DNA from 3 places in the Saccharothrix sp. BKS2 genome. Region 2 is predicted to be linked to each of the others. Evidence: riboswitches for the same ligand, from Rfam matches in the RefSeq annotation. Region 2 holds a riboswitch; each other region holds the start of a gene.

Region 1 (5,250 bases), on a different contig from region 2:
GCCGCGTGAGGTCCACCGCGGAACGCCCTGATCCCCCGGCTGGGGTTGGCCGGGGGATCAGGGCGTTGCGTGGCGGGCGCCGGGGTCAGGGAACCCGGACCGCCCTCACAGGTTCGGGTACAGCGGGTGCTTGGCCGCCAGCACGTCCACGCGCGCCCGCAGCTCCGCCAGGTCCGGCGACGGCTGGAGGGCGGCCGCGACGACGTCGGCCACCTCGGTGAAGTCCGCCGCGCCGAAACCGCGCGTGGCCAGGGCGGGCGTGCCGATGCGCAGGCCGGAGGTGACCATCGGCGGGCGGGGGTCGTTCGGCACCGCGTTGCGGTTGACCGTGATGCCGACCTCGTGCAGCCGGTCCTCCGCCTGCTTGCCGTCCAGTTCGGACGCCACCAGGTCGACCAGCACCAGGTGCACGTCCGTGCCGCCGGTGAGCACCTTCACCCCGGCCGCGGCCGCGTCGGGCTGCGACAGGCGCTCGGCGAGGATCTTCGCGCCCTCGACCGTGCGGCGCTGGCGGTCGACGAACTCCGGCGACGCGGCGTGCTTGAACGCCACCGCCTTGCCCGCGATCACGTGCTCCAGCGGGCCGCCCTGCTGGCCCGGGAACACCGCCGAGTTGATCTTCTTGGCGAGGTCGGCCTCGTTGGTCAGGATCACCCCGCCGCGCGGGCCGCCCAGCGTCTTGTGCGTGGTGGTGGTCACCACGTGCGCGTGCGGCACCGGGCTGGGGTGCAGGCCCGCCGCCACCAGGCCGGCGAAGTGCGCCATGTCCACCATCAGGTAGGCGCCGACCTCGTCGGCGATGCGGCGGAACTCCGCGAAGTCCAGCTGGCGCGGGTAGGCCGACCAGCCGGCCACGATCAGCTTCGGCCGGTGCTCCAGGGCCAGCCGCTCGACCTCGGCCATGTCGACCCGGCCGTCGGACTCGGCCACGTGGTAGGGCACGACGTGGTAGAGCTTGCCGGAGAAGTTGATCCGCATGCCGTGGGTCAGGTGGCCGCCGTGCGCCAGGTCCAGGCCCAGGATCGTGTCGCCGGGCTGGAGCAGGGCGAACATCGCGCACGCGTTGGCCTGCGCGCCCGAGTGCGGCTGCACGTTGGCGAAGCCCGCGCCGAACAGCTCCTTGACCCGCTCGATGGCCAGCCGCTCGACGACGTCGACGTTCTCGCAGCCGCCGTAGTAGCGGCGGCCCGGGTAGCCCTCGGCGTACTTGTTGGTCAGCACCGACCCCTGCGCCTGGAGCACCGACACCGGCGTGAAGTTCTCGGAGGCGATCATCTCCAGCGTGCTCTGCTGCCGGTGCAGCTCGGCGGCCACCGCGTTCGCGACCTCCGGGTCGAACTCCGCGAGGGACGTGGTGAAGTGCTCGGACATGTGGATCTTTCTCCTGTCAGCTGGTGCGCTTGTAGAACGGCAGGGCGACGACCTCCACCGGCTCGTGCTTGCCCCGGACGTCGACGAACAGCGGCGTGCCCGGCCGGGTGTGGTCGACGGCCACGTAGGCCATCGCCACCGAGTAGCCCAGCGTCGGCGACAGGGCGCCGCTGGTGACCTCGCCGATCGGGTCGCCCGCCGCGTCCAGCACCGGGTAACCGTGCCTCGGCGCGCGGCGCGAGGTGGTCTTCAGGCCGACCAGGGCGGTGTCCACGCCCCGCTCGGCGGCGGCGGCCAGCGCCTCGCGGCCGACGAAGTCGCCCGGCTTGTCGAGCTTGACCACCCGGCCCAGGTTCGCGTGGAACGGGGTGCGGCCCCGGCCCAGCTCGTTGCCGTACAGCGGCATCCCCGCCTCCAGGCGCAGGGTGTCGCGGCAGCCCAGGCCGGCGGGCCGCAGGTCGTGCGGCGCGCCCGCCTCCAGCAGCGCCCGCCACACGGGTGCGGCGTTGTCGGGGGCGGTGAACAGCTCGAAGCCGTCCTCGCCGGTGTAGCCGGTGCGGGCGAGCAGCACGGGCCGGCCCGCCACCTCGGTCCGGTAGGAGGCGTAGTACTTGACCGTCGACAGGTCGGTGGGGGTGAGGCCGGCGAGGATCGCGGTGGAGTTCGGGCCCTGCACGGCCAGCAGGGCGTAGTCCGCGGACCGGTCCTCGACGGTGGTGTCGAAGCCCGCGGCGCGCTCGACCAGCGCCCCGTGCACGACGGCCGCGTTGGAGGCGTTGGCCACGACCAGGTACTCCTGCTCGCCCAGGCGGTAGACGATCAGGTCGTCGACCACGCCGCCGTCGGCCTCGCAGATCATCGTGTAGCGGGCGCGGCCGACGCCGATCGCGGAGGCGTGCCCGACCAGGGCGTGGTCCAGCGCGGCGCCCGCCCCGGGCCCGGTGAGCACGATCTCGCCCATGTGGGTCAGGTCGAACAGACCCGCCGACGTGCGCACGGCGTGGTGCTCGGCCAGCTCGCTGTCGTAGCGCAGCGGCATCCGCCAGCCCGCGAAGTCGGTGAACATGGCGCCCAGCGCCTCGTGCTCGGCGTGCAGCGGCGTGCGGCGGCTTTCCATCGGGCGGGGTCCTCCCTGGGTGCGGACATGCCGGTAGCGCCGACCGGTCGGGTCGGCGGGGCACGGGTGAAGGATGGCACGGTCCACCGGAGACTCCTCGTCGAGTGAGCCTCCCCCTCTGTCATGAGCCTGAGAGCTTCGCCGCCGTGGGGCGGCTTGCACCGTGGGCGAGGCGCGCCGGGGCGCCTGCTTTCCAGAGTTGCCCACGTCGGCGGTAGCTGTGCCTGAGAGATTCCGGGGAGGAGTTGCTCCTTCGGCGCCCCGGCTTGCCCGGGGACTCTCCCGCTCGACGTCGATGGCCGTGTTCAGTTGGTACCGCCAGACGCTAGGCGGGCCCGGGGGTCCGGTCAACCCTGGTCACAGGGCCTTGCCGGTCCGGACGCCCTCCACGACCCTGCGCTCGGCGTAGAACGACACGAACGGGATCGTGCCGGCGAGCAGCACCAGGGCCGTGCCCTTGATCGACCAGCGGGCCTTGAGCGCCAGGTCGACGGTCAGCACCAGGTAGACCGCGTAGAGGAAGCCGTGCACCGGGCCGACGACCCGCATCATGGTCTCGGAGTCGCCCACGTACTTGGCGAACATGGCCGCCACGAGCAGCAGCAGGCCGACACCGACCACGTAAGCCATGAACCGGAACCTGGTCAACGCGCCGTCCATCGCCCTACCCCTGCCTCACCGCTGGTCCCGCGCGTGCAACTCGGCGAGCATCCGGTTGTAGGCCGCCAGCTCGTCGTCCTGGTCTTCGCGCGCTCTCCTGACGGGCCCAACCGTAACGACCCGCTCCACCGGCTCCGCCACCGGCTCCTCGGGTCGGTCGTCGGTCGGTGAACCGGCCGCCTCCGCCTTGCGCCGGGCGTCCAGCTTGCGGATGCGCCACACCATGAAGGCGGGGAAGAGGCCGAACAGGGGCCACTGGAAGACGTAGCCGAGGTTCTGGAACGTGCCGCCGGCCCGGGAGAACCGCTCCCACTGCCAGTAGGCCAGACCGCAGCACACGATCAGGGAGGCCACGCAGACCAGCGCGATGGCGACTCGCTTGGGGGTGATGAGGCCCGGCACGCCTCCAGGGTACTTCGCCCGCCGGGGTACTTCGCCCGCCGGACCGGGTCGGCGGTCGGGTTTGCCGGTCTTGCCGGTTCACCCGCGCGCACGGGTCGGTGGGGCTGGGGCCGGGGTTTCCGGACCGGGGATCCCGAGCGGCGACTGGGCCGGGCGGGGATCCCGGGGGATCCCGGACGGGGTCCGGGGTGGAGATCCCGGAGGGGATCCGGTTGCGGATCCCGGTCGGGGTCTCGGGCGAGGGCTCCTCCCACAGGAGCCCGTCCCTCGGGCGTGGGCTCCCTGACCACAGGAGCCCGTCCCTTCTTCGATCGGACTAGGCGACGCCGTCCCGGCGTTGCCTCTGCAACCTGGCCACGCACCAGGCCGCCGCACTCCCCCGACGCAGGTGCTGGAGCACCGTCATCGGCCCGAGCCGACGACCGAGGTCGGCGGGCGAGAGCCCGGCCGCCCGGTAGTCCAGAGCGCGCTGGTCCAGCGGGCTGATGCCCGCGTCCCACCACTGCTCCGCCTCGGACAGGTCGCCCACCAGCTGCCAGTAGCTGGCCGCGGCCGCGAGCAGGGCCTCGGGCACCTCGGGCGCCCGCTTCCGCATCGCCGCCACGTAGGCGGGGTCCGCGGACTCGACCCGCACCAGGCCCCGGGGACCACCACTCGCCCGCTGCACGGGGATTCCCGGAGAGGGCGGGGCTTCCGCGAGCCACGCGTCCTTGATCCGGTTCACCTCCTGCATCTCGGCGTCGTCCGAGCGCTCAGCCGCCCACTGCCTCAGCAGCTCGTCGACTCCGGAGTCCTCGACCATTCTGCCTCCTCGTCGGTCGAAGATCAGCCAATGCAGCGCACCGTATTAGCGGGTACCGACAACCGCTAGACCCCGGTTTGTCAAAAACCCTGTTACCAGCGCGTTATAGCCCTCATTCCACCCGTACGGTCCAACGAAGAGGCCCTGATGTCACCGACCGTCACCGCATTGAGCGGACCGGCCGTGGGGCTAGGCGAAGAGGCTGCGGACGAAGGTGATGATCGACTCTGCGCCCTGCTCAAGCCACCCGAGGCCGGTGCGCACACCTTCGGCCGACTCGTTCGGCTGGGTGATCAGGAGGAACAGCACCAGCGCGACCGCCGCCAGCGTCAGCACCTTCTTGACGTTCACTGATCGGTCTCCGTCCGTTCACAAGGCAGGGCCGGCAGGTGCCGTGCCCGTCGCGTCACCCGACATGGTCCCTCATTCACCCGGATGACGAACCTCCAACCCACCGGCATCCCCCGACCGGCAGGCGCGGCGACCACACAACCGCACCCTCACCCCGTCTGGTGTCACCCGAACGGACGATCAAGGGGACCAGCGGTCCCGCCGATCACCTAGGTATCGGGCACTCGCCCATCCCCTGGCACGAACCCCGGAGTTGAGCGACACCATCACGTCCGTAGTGCTCCTCACCTGTTTGCGGCGGCTCACGCACCGAGCGTGACAAAGGCCGATGGCGGCCGCCGCTATTTTAACCACCTCTTCAGGTGATTTTTCGCGCCCATTCACGATCACCGGACCGACCGGAACGACCGGATTACCCGGAACGACGCGGACGGGACCCGGTAACCGGGGCCACCCCATGGGGCGAACCCCACCGCGAGGTGGTGTGAGGCGAGCGAGCGAGGGCCACCGAAGGCTCAACTCAGCCGAGACGCCCAGGTCGGCGCGC
Region 2 (5,250 bases):
CGTGCACGCGTCCTCCCGGATTGCTCCTACCGGGGGTCATCCTGCCTTAGCGGGATCACTCGGGGAGGGCGTGTCGCGGTTTCGACACCACCGCGGGGAGCTCGGTGGTCGCCTCCGGGTCGCCCGAGCGGCGCGGCGCCCGCGGCGGCGAGCGGCGCGGTGGCGTGCGCAACCCCCGGCGCTCGCGGCGGCGCTCGCGGTGCGAGGCGCCCTCGCCGATGAGGTGCTGGTGCGCCATCGCCCACACCTGGCACGGCCACTTCTTGTTCCGCAGCACGCCGGGGCACACCCGGCAGCGGCTGTCCGGATCCGGTTGGTGCACGGTCAGCAGCAGCCGCCAGCCGTCGGCCAGGCGGTGGATCTCGGCGCGCGCGAGCGGCACCAGCGCTTCGTCCACGCCGCGCTCGGCGACCTCGTCGAGCAGGGCCAGCCGGCGCAGCACGGCGGCCCGCAGCGCTTCGTCCACGCCGCTCACATCCTGTCCGCGGCCTGGTCGAGCAGGCGGTGCAGTCGTCGGGTCTGGGTGACGGACATCACAGCGGACTCTCCGGGCGGGGCGACCAGGAGCACCCGGTCGTCCTCGACGATCACGGTCATGGACCGGTCGCGCCCGAACGGGTCGTGGCAGTCGATCCAGCCCTGGGGTTCGGCCATCGGGACTCCGATCGGGATTGGCGCGGCGCCTCGCCGCGCGAGCGGACGACCCCGCTGCGTAGCCGCGGGGGTTCCCAGTCCTGTCCATCGGCCGACGAGGCGCCGTGACTTACCCGTTACCCGCCATGTTCACCCTTTCGCTTGAGCGATGCGCACGCACCGTGGTTCACCGGGCGGGTGCTGTCGGCCGGACCGGTGGGCCCGCTGGGCACGGACCCCCGACTCCGGCTAGGATTGGCAGCGCGGCCCGCTCCCAGTGACCCCCAGGCTGGTTGAGCGGGCCGCCTTTCACGTCGAGGGCCCCGCTCACGTTCGGTGAGCGGGGCCCTCTCCTTCCCGGGATCAGATCGCGAGCGCGGTGTGCTCCAGGTCGTGGGCCTGCGCCACCGGCAGGTTGGTCAGCGCGCCCTCGTGCGCGTTCAGGCCCAGCGCCAGCGACGCGTCCGCGCGCAGCGCCTCCCGCCAGCCCCGGTCGGCCAGCGCCACGGCGTGCGGCAGGGTCGCGTTGGTCAGCGCGTAGGTCGAGGTGCGCGGCACCGCGCCGGGCATGTTGGCCACGCAGTAGAAGACCGACTCGTGCACCGGGTAGGTCGGGTCGGCGTGCGTGGTGGGCCGCGAGTCGGCGAAGCAACCGCCCTGGTCGATCGCGATGTCCACCAGCACCGAGCCGGGCTTCATCTGCGCCACCAGCTCGTTGGACACCAGCTTCGGGGCCTTGGCGCCGGGCACCAGCACCGCCCCGATCACCAGGTCGGCCTCGCGCACGGCCTGCTCGACCGCGTAGCGGCTGGACGTGACGGTGCGCAACCGGCCCTGGAACAGGGCGTCGACGTGCCGCAGCCGGTCGATGTTGGTGTCCAGGATCTCGACGTCCGCGCCCATGCCCGCGGCGATGGTGGCCGCGTTCAGGCCCGCCACGCCGCCGCCGATGACGACCACGCGCGCCGGGTGCACGCCGGGCACGCCGCCGGGCAGCATCCCGCGGCCCCCGGAGGGCTTCATCAGCGCGAACGCGCCCACCTGCGGCGCCAGCCTGCCCGCGACCTCGGACATGGGCGCGAGCAGCGGCAGCGCGCCGTTCGGGGTCTGCACGGTCTCGTAGGCGATGGCCGTGGTGCGGGACGCCAGCAGCGCCTCGGTCAGCGGCCGGTCGGCGGCCAGGTGCAGGTAGGTGAACAGGACCTGGCCCTCGCGCAGCCGGGGGTACTCCTCGGCGATCGGCTCCTTGACCTTGAGCACCAGCTCGCCCTCGGACCACACGTCGTCCACGCCCGCGAGCACCTTCGCGCCCGCGGCGAGGTACTCCTCGTCGGGGATGGCCGAACCGAGCCCGGCGCCCGCCTCCACGTAGACCTCGTGGCCGCGGGTGGTCAGCTCGTGGGCGCCCGCCGGGGTCAGCGCGACGCGGTACTCGTGGTTCTTGATCTCGCGGGGGACTGCGATCCGCACGGTGGGCTCCTTCGGCCGTCGTTGCACCAAAGGTCGGGTACCCGGAACGCGGTGTCATCGTGCCCGCGGCACCAACGGCCGGGGGGTCGGTTGTGCCGGGAGGACAAGTCGTGCGGCGCGTTGACACCCTCCCGCCCGCCACCTAGCGTGCGGACAGCCAACTGAACATCGGCCGCGGCGTCGCGTGAGGCGCCGGAACCCGCGCGGGAGAGACCCCAGGTGTGTCGCCTGGGGCGCCGAAGGAGCAAGCACCCCGCACACTCTCAGGCAGCGAGAACCGCTCGGGTGAGGCGACTCTGGAAAGCGTGCCCCACGGCGCGCACCAACGGTGCAAGCCGCAGCTTCGTGCGGCGAAGCTCTCAGGTCCCAGGACAGAGTGGGGGAACCAGGACCACCACCCAGGGAGCGCTGTCGTGACCTTTCCGGAGAAGCTGCTGTACACCCCCGAGCACGAGTGGGTCGACTGGGTGCCGGGCACCCCGGACCCGGTGGCGGTCGGCATCACCTCGTACGCGGCCGGGTCGATGGGCGACATCGTGTTCGTCGACCTGCCGGCGGCGGGCACCAGGGTGACCTCCGGCGAGGTGTGCGGTGAGCTGGAGTCCACCAAGTCGGTCAGCGAGCTGTACGCGCCGGTCACCGGCGAGGTCGTCGAGGTCAACCCGGCCGTGGTCGCCGACCCGTCGCTGGTCAACAACGACCCGTACGGGCGCGGCTGGCTGTTCAAGGTGGCGGTCGAGGAGGCCACCGGCCTGCTGACCGCGGCGAAGTACGCGGAACTGACCGAGGGCTGATCGTGACGATCAGCGTGTTCGACCTGTTCTCCGTGGGCATCGGGCCGTCCAGCTCGCACACGGTCGGCCCGATGCGGGCGGCGACGATGTTCGCCGCCAGGCTGCGCCCCGCGCTCGCGTCCGTGGACCGGGTGCGGGTGGAGCTGTTCGGGTCGCTCGGGGCGACCGGCCACGGCCACGGCAGCCCGAAGGCGGTGCTGCTCGGGCTGGAGGGGCACCGCCCGGAGGAGGTCGACCCCTCGGCGGCCGAGGTCCGGGTGGCCGAGATCCGCGCGACCGGGCGGCTCCGGCTGGGCGGTGAGCGGGAGATCGCCTTCGCCGAGGACGGCGACCTGGTCATGCACCGGCGCAAGTCCCTGCCGCTGCACCCCAACGGGATGAGCTTCACGGCCTACGCGGGTTCGGCGGTGGTGGACTCGGCGGTGTACTACTCGGTCGGCGGTGGGTTCGTGGTCGACGAGACGGCCACCGGGACCGACCGGATCAAGCCGGACCAGACGCCGGTGGCGCACCCGTTCAAGACCGGTGACGAGCTGCTGGCCCGCACCCGCGAGTCCGGGCTGTCGATCAGCGAGGTGATGCTCGCCAACGAGCGGTCGTGGCGGGACGAGGCCGACATCCGGGGCGGCCTGCTGCACATCTGGCAGGTGATGCAGGACTGCGTCGAGCGGGGCTGCACGGAGTCCGGCGTGCTGCCCGGCGGGCTCAAGGTCCGGCGGCGGGCCGCGGAGATGCGGCAGCTGCTGGCGGCCGAGCACTACGCCACCGACCCGCTGCGGGTGATGGACTGGGTGACGCTGTTCGCGCTGGCGGTGAACGAGGAGAACGCCGCGGGCGGCCGGGTGGTGACGGCCCCGACCAACGGCGCGGCCGGCATCGTGCCCGCGGTGCTGCACTACTACAGGCGGTTCGTGCCGGGCGCGTCGGACGACGGCGTGGTGCGCTTCCTGCTGACCGCGGGTGCCGTCGGCGTGCTGTTCAAGGAGAACGCGTCGATCTCGGGGGCCGAGGTGGGCTGCCAGGGCGAGGTCGGCTCGGCCTGCTCGATGGCGGCCGGCGGGCTGGCCGAGGTGCTGGGCGGGACGCCGGAGCAGGTGGAGAACGCGGCCGAGATCGCCATGGAGCACAACCTCGGGCTGACCTGCGACCCGATCGGCGGCCTGGTGCAGATCCCGTGCATCGAGCGCAACGCGCTGGCGTCGATCAAGGCGATCACGGCGGCGCGGATGGCGCTGCGGGGGGACGGGTCGCACTTCGTGTCGCTGGACAAGGTCATCAAGACCATGCGGGAGACCGGCCGGGACATGAAGGACAAATACAAGGAGACGGCGCGCGGCGGGCTGGCCGTGAACGTCATCGAGTGCTGAGGAACGGCGTCTGAACAGCGCGGATGCCTTGCGTTGTTGCTCGGTGGTCCCCGACGCTGCCCGACGTCCCACGGCCTGGTCTTGACCCAGGTGCGACGGGCCCCACCCTGGTGTTGAGGGGTGGGGCCCGCCGCGCGTCGGGGGTCTGGATTTCGTTGCAGCGCAACCACTTCCGGTGGCAAGGTGGCGGAGCCGCTGCGGCAGTCGATCGCCGGGACCGGCCCGATCCAGCCGCGGGGCTGCGCGATCGTCCCGATATATCCATGTCGAAGGAGAAGACGTGACCGGTGACCACCTGGTCGTTATCTCGACGACCGACAGTGCCGAAGAAGCCGAATCGCTGAGTAAACTGATCGTAGCTGCGCGCTTGGCCGCTTGCGTGCAGATCAGCAGCCCTATCCGAAGCATCTACCGCTGGGAGGGCGCTGTTCAGGACGGTCAAGAGTGGCAACTGTGGATCAAGACCACGGGCGATCGGTTGGCCGAACTGACGGAGTTCATCAACCAGAACCACTCCTACGACACCCCGGAGATCGTGGCCCTGCCCATCCTCGGTGGCAACCCGGCCTATCTCCAGTGGATGACCGATGAGACGCGTTCCGCTGTTGAAAGTTAGTGCAACGCGCTGACGATTTTTTCGCGGAGTGCGCTTTCCGCGCCGTTCCTGGCGGCTGGCAGTGTGGACGCGAGGGCCAGCAGGCGGCTCTTGGCCAGTGTGGTCTCGGTCTGCACCGTCAGCCTGCCGGAAAGGGTGGCGAGCTCCCCGGCCCGGTCGTAGTCCTTGTTGGTCACTGCGGTGGTCGCCAAGTCCGCGAGGATGATGGCTCGAACCTTGTTGTCCCTGGGGGACAACGAACGCAACAGCGAATCGGCTGCGCTCTCGGCGTCTGAGTGCCGAAGCGTGGTGTACGCCGATACGGTCATGCCGCCAAGACGACTCGCTGAGAAGAAGGCGGTCCAGGGGCGCTCCGTGCGGGGTCGGGCGA
Region 3 (5,250 bases), on a different contig from region 2:
CGCCACCTCGCGGCTGTACGGGTGGTCCCACTCCGCCGTCACGCAGGCCGCCGTGTGCGGGGCGTTGCGCAGCGGGTTGTCGTCCGCCGGCCACTCCCCCGCGCCGACGCGGTCGATCTCGCGCCTGATCGCCACCATGGCGTCGATGAACCGGTCGATCTCGGCCAGGTCCTCGCTCTCGGTGGGCTCCACCATCAGCGTGCCCGCCACCGGGAACGACATGGTCGGCGCGTGCAGCCCGTAGTCGGCCAGCCGCTTGGCCACGTCGTCCACGGTCACGCCGGTCGCCTTGGTGATCGGCCGCAGGTCGAGGATGCACTCGTGGGCCACGAAGCCGCCCTCGCCGGTGTAGAGCACCGGGAAGTGCTCGTCCAGCCGCCGCGCCACGTAGTTCGCCGCGGCCACCGCGGTCAGGGTCGCCCGGCGCAGGCCGTCGGCGCCCATCATCCGCACGTACGCCCACGAGATCGGCAGGATCGACGCCGAGCCCCACGGCGCGCCGCTGATCGGGCCCACGCCGGTCTCCGGACCCGCGGCGGGCTGGAGCGGGTGGTTGGGCAGGAACGGCGCCAGGTGCGCCCGCACGCCGATCGGGCCGACACCGGGGCCGCCGCCGCCGTGCGGGATGCAGAACGTCTTGTGCAGGTTCAGGTGGGACACGTCCGAGCCGAACCTGCCGTACCGCGCCAGGCCGATCAGGGCGTTGAGGTTCGCGCCGTCCACGTACACCTGGCCGCCGGCGTCGTGCACCAGCCCGCACACCTCGCGCACGGTGTCCTCGTACACGCCGTGCGTCGACGGGTAGGTGATCATGATGGCGGCCAGGTCGTCGCGGTGCGCCTCGACCGTCTCGCGCAGGTGCCCCAGGTCGACGTTGCCCTTGTCGTCGCACTTGACCACCACGACCCGCATCCCCGCCATCACGGCCGACGCGGCGTTGGTGCCGTGCGCGCTGGACGGGATCAGGCACACGTCGCGGTGCACGTCGCCGTTGGCGCGGTGGTAGGCGCGGATGGCCAGCAGGCCCGCGAACTCGCCCTGGCTGCCCGCGTTGGGCTGGATCGACACCGCGTCGTAGCCGGTGACCTCGGCGAGCCACCGCTCCAGGTCGCCGATCAGCTCCAGGTACCCGGCGGCGTCCCCGACCGGCGCGAACGGGTGCAGCTCGGCGAACTCCGGCCAGGTGATGGGCTCCATCTCGGCCGCGGCGTTGAGCTTCATCGTGCACGAGCCCAGCGGGATCATGCTGCGGTCCAGCGCCACGTCCTTGTCCGACAGCGACCGCAGGTAGCGCAGCAGCGCGGTCTCCGAGCGGTGGGTGTGGAACACCGGGTGGGTCAGGTAGTCGGAGGTGCGGCGCAGGTCGACGGGGATGCCGTCGGCGGTGTCGGCGTCCAGGGCGTCCACGTCGGTCACGGTGACGCCGAACGCCCGCCACACCAGCCGCAGGTGCTCGCGCGTGGTGGTCTCGTCGCAGGCGATGGAGACCACGTCGTCGTCCACCCGCCACAGGTTCACGCCCAGCTCGCGCGCCGCGGCCACGACCTCGGCGGCCCGGCCCTCGACGCGGGCCCGCACGGTGTCGAAGAACTCGCCGTGCACCACCTCCACGCCGGCCTCGCACAGGCCCGCGGCCAGCACGGTCGCCATCCGGTGGGCGCGGGTCGCGATCGCCTTCAGGCCCTCCGGGCCGTGGTAGACCGCGTACATCGAGGCGATCACGGCCAGCAGGACCTGCGCGGTGCAGATGTTGCTGGTCGCCTTCTCGCGGCGGATGTGCTGCTCGCGGGTCTGGAGCGCCAGCCGGTAGGCAGGGTCGCCGTCGGCGTCCACGGACACGCCCACCAGGCGGCCCGGCAGCTGCCGCTCCAGGCCCTGGCGCACCGCCATGTAGCCGGCGTGGGGGCCGCCGAAGCCCATCGGCACGCCGAATCGCTGGGTGGTGCCGACCACGACGTCCGCGCCGATCTCGCCCGGCGGGCGCAGCAGCGTCAGCGCCAGCAGGTCGGCGACGACGACGGCCTGCGCGCCGGCCCGGTGGATCTCCTCGACGACGGACGCGTGGTCGAGGACCGCGCCGGACGCGCCGGGGTAGGACAGCAGCACGCCGAAGAAGTCGCCGCCCAGGCCGAGGCCCTCCAGGCCCTGCGACAGGTCGGCGGTGACGACCTCGATGCCCAGCGGCTCGGCGCGGGTCTCGATGACGGCGAGGGTCTGCGGCAGCGTGTCGGCGTCGACCACGAACCGGTTCGACTTCGCCCGGCCCGCGCGGCGGACCAGCGTCATCGCCTCGGCGGCGGCCGTGGACTCGTCGAGCATGGACGCGTTGGCCACGGGCAGGCCGGTGAGGTCGCCGACGACGGTCTGGAAGTTCAGCAGGGCCTCCAGCCGGCCCTGGGAGATCTCCGGCTGGTAGGGCGTGTACGCGGTGTACCAGGCAGGGTTCTCCAGCACGTTGCGGCGGATCACCGGCGGCGTGGTGGTGCCGTAGTAGCCCAGGCCGATCATCTGGGTCATCGGGCGGTTGCGGGCCGCCAGGGCGCGCAGCTCGGCCAGGGCCTCGGTCTCGGTGGCGGGCGCGGGCAGGTCCAGCACCAGTTCGCGCTCGCGGATCGAGTCGGGCACGGCGCGCTGGGCCAGCTCCTCCAGGGAGCCGACGCCGATCACGTCGAGCATCCGCGACAGCTCGGCGGGCCGGGGGCCCACGTGCCGGTCGGCGAAGGGGGTGCCGTGCTCAAGAGCGGCGAGGGGGATGCGGTCCTGCGTCATGAAGCGCCTCCGGGCTGCGGGCAGACTCCTGCCGTGGCCCTCCCCCTCTGTCTCCCGCCCGTCGCCGGGCGCCTGAGAGCTTCACCCGGTGGTGACCGGGCTTGCACCGTCGGCGGGGTCGGTGGCCCGACCCGCTTTCCAGAGGCGTCTCACCCACGCGGTCCTTGCGCCTGAGAGGTTCCGGGGAGGATTTGCTCCTTCGGCGCCGAGCGGGCTCGGACTCTCCCGCGCGGGATAAAGCGACTGCGCGCGAATCGTACCCAACCGGGACGCCGCCGGTCCTGCCGGCGCGACGTGGATCTCATCACCTGGACAGCGGGGTTTGAGCGGGTTTTCCAGCGGGCACATTCCTGGTACCCGGCTGTAACAGGTCGTATTCGCGCCGTGCCCGATCCGCGGTTCCGCTCACCCCGCCGCCGGCCTTTTCCGCTTTCGCGCCCGGCGGTCCCCCGCGGACGCTCTCAGCCGGTGGCCCGGGTGCGCCTGCGGCGCGACAGCTCGTCGTTGGAGGCCGCCACGACCTCGGCGCCGTCGGCGCGCTCGGCGGGGAACTCGTGGATGGTGCCGCTGATCTCCCGCATGGCGCCGCTGACCGCGATGCCGAACACGCCCTGGCCGCCCTGGAGCAGGTCGACGACCTCCTCGGGCGAGGTGCACTCGTAGACCGTGGTGCCGTCGCTGAACAGCGTGATGCGGGCCAGGTCCTGCACGCCGCGGCGGCGCAGGTGGTCGACCGCGACCCGGATGTTCTGGAGCGAGACGCCGGTGTCCAGCAGCCGCTTGACGACCTTCAGGACGAGGATGTCCTTGAACGAGTACAGGCGCTGGCTGCCGGAGCCGTGGGCGCTCCTTATGGTCGGGCTGACCAGGTCCGTGCGGGCCCAGTAGTCCAGCTGGCGGTAGGTGATGCCCGCGATCTGGCACGCGGCCGGGCCGCGGTACCCGACCAGCTCGTCCGGCAGCGAGGAGTCCGGGAACAGCTCGCCCTGTTCGCCGGAGCCGGAGCCCGCCCGGATGATGGGCGCTTCCTGGACCACGCCTGCCTCCCCTCGGTCCGGCCACGACGACCGGCGACCAACGTGAAGCCGCCGCGGTGCCTGAATCACACCGTGGCAATTCACCTGAGCTCGACGGTAAGACCGGGTAGGGGGCAGGTCAACGCGACGCGCGGGACGCGTCTGACCTCAACCTGAGGTAGAGGTTGAGAGAGTCGGCCGTTGTAAGCCATTCGGGTGACGTTTAGTGATCGTTTAGCGGCGGAAAGCTGACGTTGTGTAATCCAGAAGTGTGACACCGGGGGGTGGCACGCGGGGTTGATCCACAACGCACCGCACACACCCGCGAGGGGTTCGGCCGCTGGTCGGACCTCTCGCAGGTGGTACTCGCCCGGCGCGGGTGGAGGGTCGGCGGCGGGGGTTTGACGGGGGTCGGCGCGGGGGCCTCCGGCGGCCGGCGCGGGCCGGGGAGGCGGCCTCCCGGAAGTTCGCCCGACCGGTGGGCACGGCGGGCGGGGCCTGAACGCCACCGTCCGGGTCCGGGTCGGCGTGGCGGGACCGCACACCCGGGGCCCACGCACCACACCGGGACCGCTCACCACGCTCGTCCACCGGCGGAGCCGGTCGGTGTGGCGGGGGGACACCGGGGCCGGGCCGTCCCGGCCCGAGAAGCACGACAGGGCCCCCGCACGGGGACCCTGTCGACGAGATGACGGGAGAGCCGGCACCGCTCAGGTGTCGGCACCCCGGAAGTCCTCCGGCGACACGGAGTCGAGGAACTCGCGGAACTTCTCGACCTCGTCCTCCTGCTCGTCCGGGATGATCAGCCCCGCCTCGGCCAGCACGGACTCCTCCGCGTGGATGGGCACGCCGACCCGCAGCGCGAGCGCCACCGAGTCGCTGGGCCGCGCGGACACCCGCACGTCGCCGTCGAACACCAGCTCCGCGAAGTAGGTGCCCTCCTGGAGGTCGGTGATCCGCACCTGCTCCAACTGCCGCCCGAGAGCGCCGATGACGTCCTTGAGCAGGTCGTGGGTCAGCGGGCGGGCCGGGCGCACGCCCTGCTGCTCCAGCGCGATCGCGGTGGCCTCGACGGACCCGATCCAGATCGGCAGGTACCGCTCGCCCTCGGTTTCGCGCAGCAGCAGGATCGGCTGGTTGGCGGGCAGTTCCACCCGCACACCCACGACGCGCATCTCGCTCATCGGGTCTCGCCTCCCTCAGCGCGCTGAAATCCTGGCGTCCCCGCTGTATGAACGAGGATCCCCCAAGTACCCTTTCGACGCTACCCGCCAAGCGGGCCCCGTGCGCAACCGCCCGCCCGCTCCGGCATCACGATGCGGACACTTGTTCACCTCGACGAAACGCGCTTACCTGCGACATCGCGCAACCCGACCTCGACCAGCAGCGCGTGCAGCGTGACCGAGAGCGCCGTCAGCTCGCGCACGACCTCGTCGGCCCGCGCCCGGTGCGCCGCCGCGGCGGC

The links. Region 2 has a riboswitch for glycine ahead of gcvH (glycine cleavage system protein GcvH). Riboswitches for the same ligand answer to the same signal wherever they lie in the genome.
Region 1: it holds a riboswitch for glycine, as region 2 does, so the genes downstream of both, gcvT (glycine cleavage system aminomethyltransferase GcvT) here and gcvH (glycine cleavage system protein GcvH) in region 2, are expected to answer to the same signal.
Region 3: it holds a riboswitch for glycine, as region 2 does, so the genes downstream of both, gcvP (aminomethyl-transferring glycine dehydrogenase) here and gcvH (glycine cleavage system protein GcvH) in region 2, are expected to answer to the same signal.

What each region holds. Positions count from the first base shown of each region.
Region 1 covers NZ_JAUQOL010000008.1:132,687-137,936, forward strand. Annotated here, with positions in the region: gene Q5530_RS18525 (hypothetical protein) at 1-9, shown strand, start outside; gene glyA (serine hydroxymethyltransferase) at 106-1,371, opposite strand; gene gcvT (glycine cleavage system aminomethyltransferase GcvT) at 1,388-2,488, opposite strand; glycine riboswitch at 2,600-2,690, opposite strand; glycine riboswitch at 2,692-2,783, opposite strand; gene Q5530_RS18540 (DUF3817 domain-containing protein) at 2,846-3,148, opposite strand; gene Q5530_RS18545 (hypothetical protein) at 3,164-3,550, opposite strand; gene Q5530_RS18550 (helix-turn-helix transcriptional regulator) at 3,867-4,352, opposite strand; gene Q5530_RS18555 (hypothetical protein) at 4,542-4,703, opposite strand.
Region 2 covers NZ_JAUQOL010000023.1:74,011-79,260, forward strand. Annotated here, with positions in the region: gene Q5530_RS34935 (ABC transporter ATP-binding protein) at 1-7, opposite strand, end outside; gene Q5530_RS34940 (hypothetical protein) at 56-466, opposite strand; gene Q5530_RS34945 (hypothetical protein) at 472-654, opposite strand; gene ald (alanine dehydrogenase) at 997-2,103, opposite strand; glycine riboswitch at 2,298-2,393, shown strand; gene gcvH (glycine cleavage system protein GcvH) at 2,517-2,897, shown strand; gene Q5530_RS34960 (L-serine ammonia-lyase) at 2,900-4,264, shown strand; gene cutA (divalent-cation tolerance protein CutA) at 4,545-4,880, shown strand; gene Q5530_RS34970 (hypothetical protein) at 4,877-5,250, opposite strand, start outside.
Region 3 covers NZ_JAUQOL010000010.1:101,943-107,192, reverse strand. Annotated here, with positions in the region: gene gcvP (aminomethyl-transferring glycine dehydrogenase) at 1-2,769, opposite strand, end outside; glycine riboswitch at 2,918-3,007, opposite strand; gene Q5530_RS22115 (MerR family transcriptional regulator) at 3,231-3,806, opposite strand; gene Q5530_RS22110 (bifunctional nuclease family protein) at 4,496-4,969, opposite strand; gene Q5530_RS22105 (MerR family transcriptional regulator) at 5,116-5,250, opposite strand, start outside.